2 regions of the Carnobacterium sp. FSL E2-0243 genome follow, and region 2 is predicted to be linked to the other one. Evidence: predicted binding sites of a transcription regulator. Region 2 holds the regulator's gene; the other holds the start of a gene.
The links. Region 2 encodes LexA, which represses DNA repair genes until DNA is damaged. Its sites were predicted from a motif close to CNAACANNTGTTNG; they were not measured.

Region 1: the regulator LexA is predicted to act here: its motif matches at 2,246-2,259, upstream of MHI00_RS08425 (Y-family DNA polymerase).

The regions. Positions count from the first base shown of each region.
Region 1 is NZ_JBBOPM010000001.1:1,802,795-1,806,608, forward strand. Features, by position in the region: gene MHI00_RS08410 (DNA alkylation repair protein) at 1-147, shown strand, start outside; gene MHI00_RS08415 (hypothetical protein) at 281-478, shown strand; gene MHI00_RS08420 (hypothetical protein) at 536-916, opposite strand; gene MHI00_RS08425 (Y-family DNA polymerase) at 906-2,210, opposite strand; gene MHI00_RS08430 (MarR family winged helix-turn-helix transcriptional regulator) at 2,513-2,992, shown strand; gene MHI00_RS08435 (GNAT family N-acetyltransferase) at 2,982-3,497, shown strand; gene MHI00_RS08440 (hypothetical protein) at 3,499-3,814, shown strand, end outside.
Region 2 is NZ_JBBOPM010000001.1:1,577,003-1,580,816, forward strand. Features, by position in the region: gene MHI00_RS07395 (sunset domain-containing protein) at 1-478, opposite strand, end outside; gene MHI00_RS07400 (hypothetical protein) at 664-957, opposite strand; gene lexA (transcriptional repressor LexA) at 1,335-1,958, opposite strand; gene MHI00_RS07410 (DUF896 family protein) at 2,128-2,367, shown strand; gene tkt (transketolase) at 2,866-3,814, shown strand, end outside.

The DNA of each region.
Region 1 (3,814 bases), 230 kb from region 2:
GAAGCCCAACAAGTTGCCGAAACAATTGGCCCAGTTCAAGTTACCTTAGGAAGTAAAGACTGCAAAGTTCCTCTTGCTAGCGAAGCGATTGAAAAAGCGATTCGCCTTGAACGAATTGGAAAGAAACGTAAAAAAGTTATCTGTTAATGTTAATATAGAACGTCACTTGATAAAAAATCAAGTGGCTTTTTTATCTAAACTCTACATAAACTACAGAAAAAATTCATTTAAACTACAGTTAGCGATGCTAATCTTGATTTAACGGTAGGAGGTGAATGAAATGATTCCAAAAAATAGACTAAAACAGCTAACAACAATAATCGCACTAATTCTTGTATCAGTTGCTTTAACTGCGTGTGGTGGGAACTCAAAAAAAGAAGAGATCACCCCTGGAAAAGAATCAAAAGTAAAAATTGATGGAAAAGAGTATGATGTAAAAACAACTGAAGAGGGGGCTGCAATTAAAATGGGCGAGTAAATTTTAAGTCTCTTAAAAGAAGAAAAATCAAAGCTAAGTTACATATACTCTAGTAACTTAGCTTTGATTTCTTTTTTCAAATGCACTCCATTTGATTTCAGTGTATAAACTAATGTTTCTGATTTCTTCATAGGCTATATGAGTGTTATCGATCCAAATCCCACTATCCTCATAACCTTCAATTTTTCCAGTAATATCCGGTAAATAATTCCCATCTGTATCTATTTCTTCAAGCTGAATAGATACAGCTTGATTTTTAATTAGGGCACTATCTAGTATTGTCGCTATTTCAAGAAAATTCATCTGCTTTTTTTGCAAAATTTTTAAACTTCGACTACTTTTATCCGCATCCATAGAAGCCGTATGTTCAGATAGATACATGCCAAGCCATTTAATTGTTCCACGATCTTGGTAACGTTCATTAAATTTATTTAACATCTTTTTCATCCTTTCCGGAGGCATGTCCACCGACTAAATGACTGCGTTTAATCGCTGTTGCGCCTGTCATTAAACTGCTAGCATGAACGAGAGAGGTGAAGCCGTATTTATCCCGAATAGAATCAACAATAAAATCAAGACCAGCATCTGCTTCGACTTCCTCAGATTCTCTAAATAAATCCAATTGGATATCCGTGCTATAAACTATCTTAGAGCAACCGACGCCAATTTGCCGTATTGTTTCACCACGATAATGTTGACGAAATAATTGTAGACAAAAATCCGTTAATTTTTTCGTATTATTTGTTGCAGAAATTTTCATTTGATGATTGAAACCTTTCGTTGATTCGTACATCGAATGTCCAATAAAAAGACTGATACATTGTGTCTGACATTGCTTTTGTCTTAGCCTAGTAGCAACTTGATCAGCCATCTCTTTAATCACCAACTCAATCTCCGAGGCTAGTGTGTAATCACGTGGCAGTATTTGTGCATTGCTATACGATTTTTCAAGAGGAGTATACTTTTTAGCAATATCACTGCGATCGATTCCCCAGGCATGTGCATATAACTGTTCGCCAATGACACCCATTTTTTCTTTTAGCAAATGGTAGTCATAGCGGGCTAAATCGTACACTGATTTGATATTCATTAATTCAAATTTTTTAGCCGTTCGCCTACCAATTCCCCACATATCCGTCAAAGGAGAAATCCGCCAAACCTTCTCCTGAACATCTTCATAGCGCCATTCAGCCTTAAAGTCTTTCGCGTTTTTTGCCTCATTATCCAAAGCTAATTTAGCTAGCAGGGGATTGTCTCCAATTCCAACCGTCGAATACAAGCCTAATGTATGATAAATATCTTGCTGAATTAAACGTGCTATTTCGTATGCCGTTGCTTTCAATAGTTTTTTAATAGGAGTCACTTTGATAAACGCTTCATCGATTGAATAAATAAGAATATCATCTTCAATAGCATACTTACGAAATATCTCAATAATTTCTTTATTTTTATCAATGTACAAGGCCATTCTAGGTGGTACGATTAATAAATCTTTATGTGTAGGCAAATCAAATTTTCGCATCACGTTAGAAATTCCAAGCCTTTGTTTAGCAGCGGGGGAGCTAGCTAAAATTAAACCTCCAGCATTTTCAGCATTAGACATTACTACTAACATCGTCGTTAGAGGATTTAAGTTCCGCTCCACGCATTCAACAGAAGCATAAAAACTTTTTACATCAATACATAAAATATCTGAGCGAGGTTCATTCGTATAATCAAGTTCTAATTCCATAACTATTCACTCCAGTAGTTGATAAACACATTATACGAACAAACGTTCGAAAAGTAAAGCTATAAAAATGAATAACATTTAATCTTTAATTATTTTTTAGAAAGGGTAATTGAGGATATAAAATTAGCTGGAGAATCAATTTCCTAAATGCTCAGAAAAATCGCTAAACTATCTATTCCATCTTTAACAAAACAGATAGTTGCCTTGATAAGCAAACTTGTTCCTTATTATGTTATAAACGTTAATTCAAATTGTTGCAAATGCGACAATAAAATGTTAATGTACCCTTAGGAGGTGTTACTATGGTCGAGATACTGAGAGATATTGGAACAATAGCAAGAGCTCTTGATTCTATTGCTAATGTTGAATTTAAAAATTATAAACTATCAAAAGGACAATATCTATACATTGTTCGTATTTATGAAAATCCTGGCATCATTCCAGATAAGTTAGCAGAGTTAGTCAAAGTTGATAGAACTACAGCTGCAAGGTCTATTAATAAGCTTGTAGAGAATGGCTTGATTAAAAAAATGACTGATCCTGCTAATAAAAAAATTCGCAGACTATACGTCACCTCAAAAGGAATAGAGGTAGTGCCTATCATTCAAAAAGAAAACGACTACTCTAACACTGTAGCATTACAAGGATTTACAGAAGAAGAAGCCCTGCAGTTTTCAAGCATGTTAAAAAAAATTAGTACTAATATTGATAGTGATTGGAAAATTGTAAAAAAAGGGCACAAAAGAAACTATTTGAAAGGAAATGATAGTAATGAAGGTTGAAATCAAAAAATGTGAATTAAAAGATTTGGATTGTATTCGCAAAATTAGTATTCGTACATTTAAAGACACTTTTGAAAAGTACAATACAGAACAAGATTTAATAAATTATATAGATACTGCCTATAACAAAAATAAATTACGCATAGAGTTATTAAACCCTAATTCAATATTCTATTTTATATTTTCAGATGATGATTTAGCTGGTTATATGAAACTCAATAGTAAAGAAGCACAAACTGAAAATACATTTTCTAACTCATTAGAAATTGAAAGAATATATATTCTTCCAGCACATAAAAGAAAAGGTTTAGGCAAAAAATTAATACATTTTGCTAGTCAATATGGGAAAGATACTGGTGTAGAGACAATTTGGTTAGGAGTATGGGAAAAGAATGAGCCTGCTTTACATTTTTATAAAAATTTAGGTTTTTGCATTACAGGCGAACACTCATTCATGTTAGGACAAGATAAACAAACAGATTATCTAATGACTAAACAAATATAAAGTGGAAAATAGTACTAATTTAGAAAATATGTTTCATTCTCAATTTACAGATGAAGGATATGGGAAATTTATAAATGAAACGGCTATGTATTATGTTACAACAACACAAGATGCTGAATTTATAACAAAAGTTAAAGATGTTTACGTTACCCAAAATAAGGAGGATGAACTTAGGTATACCTTTACTGCTACAATTAATTATACTGATAATAATAATGAATCAGGAACTACAAAGATTAGTGGAAATGCTGAATTTAAAGAAAAAGGGAAACTAACTATATTCAAAATAACAACCAATGATCTGCTAGAAAAAATGA
Region 2 (3,814 bases):
TGTTCGCTTTATCGTAGCTAGCTCTAGTAGGTTTCCTTTCGGCTAATTTGACTGCATTAGTGGCAGTTTTTAATTCTTTAGCAAGTTTTTCTTTCTTTATTTTTTTAGCTTCTGCTTCTAATTTTTTTTGCTCAGCCTCTTTTTTTGAATAGGGCTTAACAGAAACTTTTTTAGAGTAGGTTTCTCCGTTTATTTTAACTTTTAAAGTGAATGCTTTTTTTTCTTTTGTTTTATTTTTTAAAGTTAGCGTAAATTTTCCTTTACTATCTGATTTTTCAGATTTAAACTTACCATAGTTGACTTTAGTCTTTTTCTTTGTAGTTCCAGATACTTTTGCTTCACCATTTTTGTTTGCTATTACAGTTGATTTTTCCACTGTAATAAAGTCATTTTTTGCTTCATCCGCATTGACAAAAGCAGGGAATAGTGAACCATTTAACAAGAATAGAAATACCAATACAACTTTTACATTTTTCACTTACATATCCTCCAATATTTTTAAGTGTAGTCTTTATTAGTTAAAGGCTCTAAAATATAGCATATCATAATAATGATTCCTATGCTAATGAATTTTTATTTATTTTTTAATTTCATATGTATTTAAAGAGTTCACATAAAAAAAAGCAAAAACCCACGAAAGGTTTTTGCTACAAGTTAATTAAATTAGGCTGTTTTTGTTTTAGGTTCGCGACCTAAGATAAATTCTAGTACAGTTAGTATGGCAAGTATACCAACAATGATGATAAACCAACTGGATGTTGTTACACCGAAGTCCCATGTATTATAAATCCAAATTACGACCAAGCTGTAAATCATTGATAGAATATTTAAAGCACCAAAAGCCCATAAATTTCCATTTTCTTTGTTGTTTAGATACATAGCACAAAGACCTACGCTTAAAACAATCCAAGCTACTTGTACTAATAAACTAAACCAATAAAACATAAATGCAACCATTAATAATTCCTCCTTAATAATAAAAATTTTGTTGAGCCGTCTAGGCCTGGCAGAAAAATAGGGAAATTTGATGTGACGCTTTTTGTCACCTCGAAATTTCATCTTTTTTCCGAAGGCCTGGTTCAAAAGAACTAGCCTTGATAAAAAGTTTGTTGAGCCGATTAGCTCTGGCAAAAAGATAGGAAAATACACACAAAGTATCTTTTTGCTTTGAGGGGATTTTATCTTCTTTTCGAAGAGTTGGTTCAAAAGAACTAGCCTTTATCTACACCATAAATTTTAGCACAAATACAAGAAGATACAAATGAAACGAATTGAAAACAAAAAAATAAAGCAAAAAGTGTGAGCTTTTTGCTTTATTTAGTGACTACATAGATTTAAGAAATATGGCTACGGTATAAACCGACAACTTTACCTAAAATACTAACTTCATTCAGGATAATTGGCTCTAAAGCATCATTTTCAGGTTGCAGACGATAGTGTGTTTTTTCTTTGTAGAATCGTTTGCATGTTGCTTCATCTTCATTGGTCATAGCAATAACAATATCACCATTATCTGCATTTGTTTGCTTACGAACAATGACATCATCTCCATCAAGTATGCCTGCATTAATCATACTTTCTCCACGAATTTTTAACATAAATAAAGATTCGGGATCATAACTCAGATGAGGTGGAATTGGAAAATAATCAATGGCTTCCTCAACTGCTAAAATTGGTTCACCAGCAGTAACAGTTCCTAATAAAGGAATTTTATCAGATGGAACACCTAATTTTGAAAGGCCTAAACTGGTTAATTCAATTGCACGAGGTTTACTAGGATCTCGTTGGATGTAACCATTTTTTTCTAAACGTGATAGATGTCCATGGACAGTAGATGTAGAAGAAAGTGAGACTGCAGTACCAATTTCACGAACAGTCGGTGGATAACCTTTTAACTGCACTTGTTCATGTATGTACTGTAGTACCTCGATTTGTCTTGATTCTGGTGTTTTACGCATAAAATAGTGCACCCCTTTTCTTTCTTAATTTCTTATCTATAGAATACCATAGATTGAAATGAAATTCAAACAGATGTTCGCTTTTGTGGAGAATTAAGCAAAGGAATATATTTTTTTGGTTTTTTTTGGTATAGTATGAAGAGAAGATAAGAGAGATGGAGTGATTAAAGTGTTAGAAAAAAATAAAATGAGTCGAATTAATGAACTAGCTAATAAAGCTAAAAAGGAAGGTTTGACTATAACTGAACAAGCAGAGCAAAAACAGTTACGTGAAGAATATTTAACAGCATTTCGCGGTGGGATGCGCCATCATATCGAAGGAATGAAGGTTGTTGATGATGAAGGAAATGATGTAACTCCTGAGAAGTTAAAAGATATTCAAAAAGAAAAAGGACTTCATGGTCGTTAATCCCTTGTTGTCTATTTGTATTTTTAAAAGAATTCAGATTGTTTTCTGAGTTCTTTTTTCTGTTTAAACAATAAATGGTTAATTTAATTTTATAAGCAGTGCTGTAATTTAATGATTTTTTAAATTAGCCAAAATTTACTTAAACGATAAAAAGCGGATTAAAGAAATCTAGGAAATAAATAGAGCAATGGCATGTATCGAAATTAAAAGAATCTAAAGAATAAGAAATATAAAATGCTTAATAGTAGTGAAAAATACCTAAATAAATTTTTGGACAAAATAAAGTGTTGTGAGAATTTTAAAACTAAATAGGAGCCAAATAGACCAATTGATTAAAATCTTCACATAAAAATAAAAAATAATATAAGTGAAAAATACCTAAAAATGAACGTTTAGTTGTTATTAAACGAAAAAACGATTAAATTCTTTGTAGAAAGCGTTGCACAAATACAAATAAAACAGTAGAATAAAGATATTAAAACCGAGAGGATGATTTAATTGTTCGATACAACTGACCAACTTGCAGTAAATACGATTAGAACACTTAGTATGGATGGAATTCAAAAAGCTAATTCTGGACACCCAGGCTTACCAATGGGGGCAGCTCCAATGGCCTATACACTTTGGACAAAGCATTTGAAAGTCAACCCTAAGAATTCAAGCTGGACGGATCGTGATCGTTTTGTGTTATCCGCTGGACATGGATCAATGCTTTTATATAGCATGTTACATCTATCTGGTTATGCGGTTACTATGGATGATTTAAAAAACTTCCGCCAATGGGATAGCAAAACACCAGGACATCCAGAAGTTCATCATACAGATGGTGTTGAAGCAACAACAGGACCACTTGGTCAAGGAATTGCTAATGCTGTAGGTATGGCAATGGCAGAAGCCCATATTGCAGCTACGTATAATAAAGAGGGACATACAATCGTTGATCATTTCACCTACGCTTTATGTGGAGATGGTGATTTAATGGAAGGTGTTTCTGCTGAAGCAGCAAGTATGGCAGGGCATTTAGAATTAGGTAAATTAGTCGTTCTTTATGATTCAAATGATATTTCATTAGATGGACCAACTTCTAAAGCATTTACAGAGAATGTTGGAAAACGTTTTGAAGCATATAATTGGCAACATATTTTAGTAAAAGATGGCAACGACTTAGCTGAGATTGAAGCAGCTATTGAAGCAGCTAAAGCTGAAACAAAAAAACCAACATTAATTGAGGTTAAGACTGTTATCGGATTTGGTGCTCCAAATGCCGGAACATCTAAAGTTCATGGTGCTCCACTTGGTGTTGATGGAATTGAAGCAGCTAAAAAAGCGTACGGTTGGGATTATCCAGCATTTACAGTACCAACTGCTGTTGCAGAGCGTTTTGAAGAAACGATGATTCAAAAAGGAGCTGAAGCTGAAGCTGCTTGGAATGAGAAATTTGCAGCAT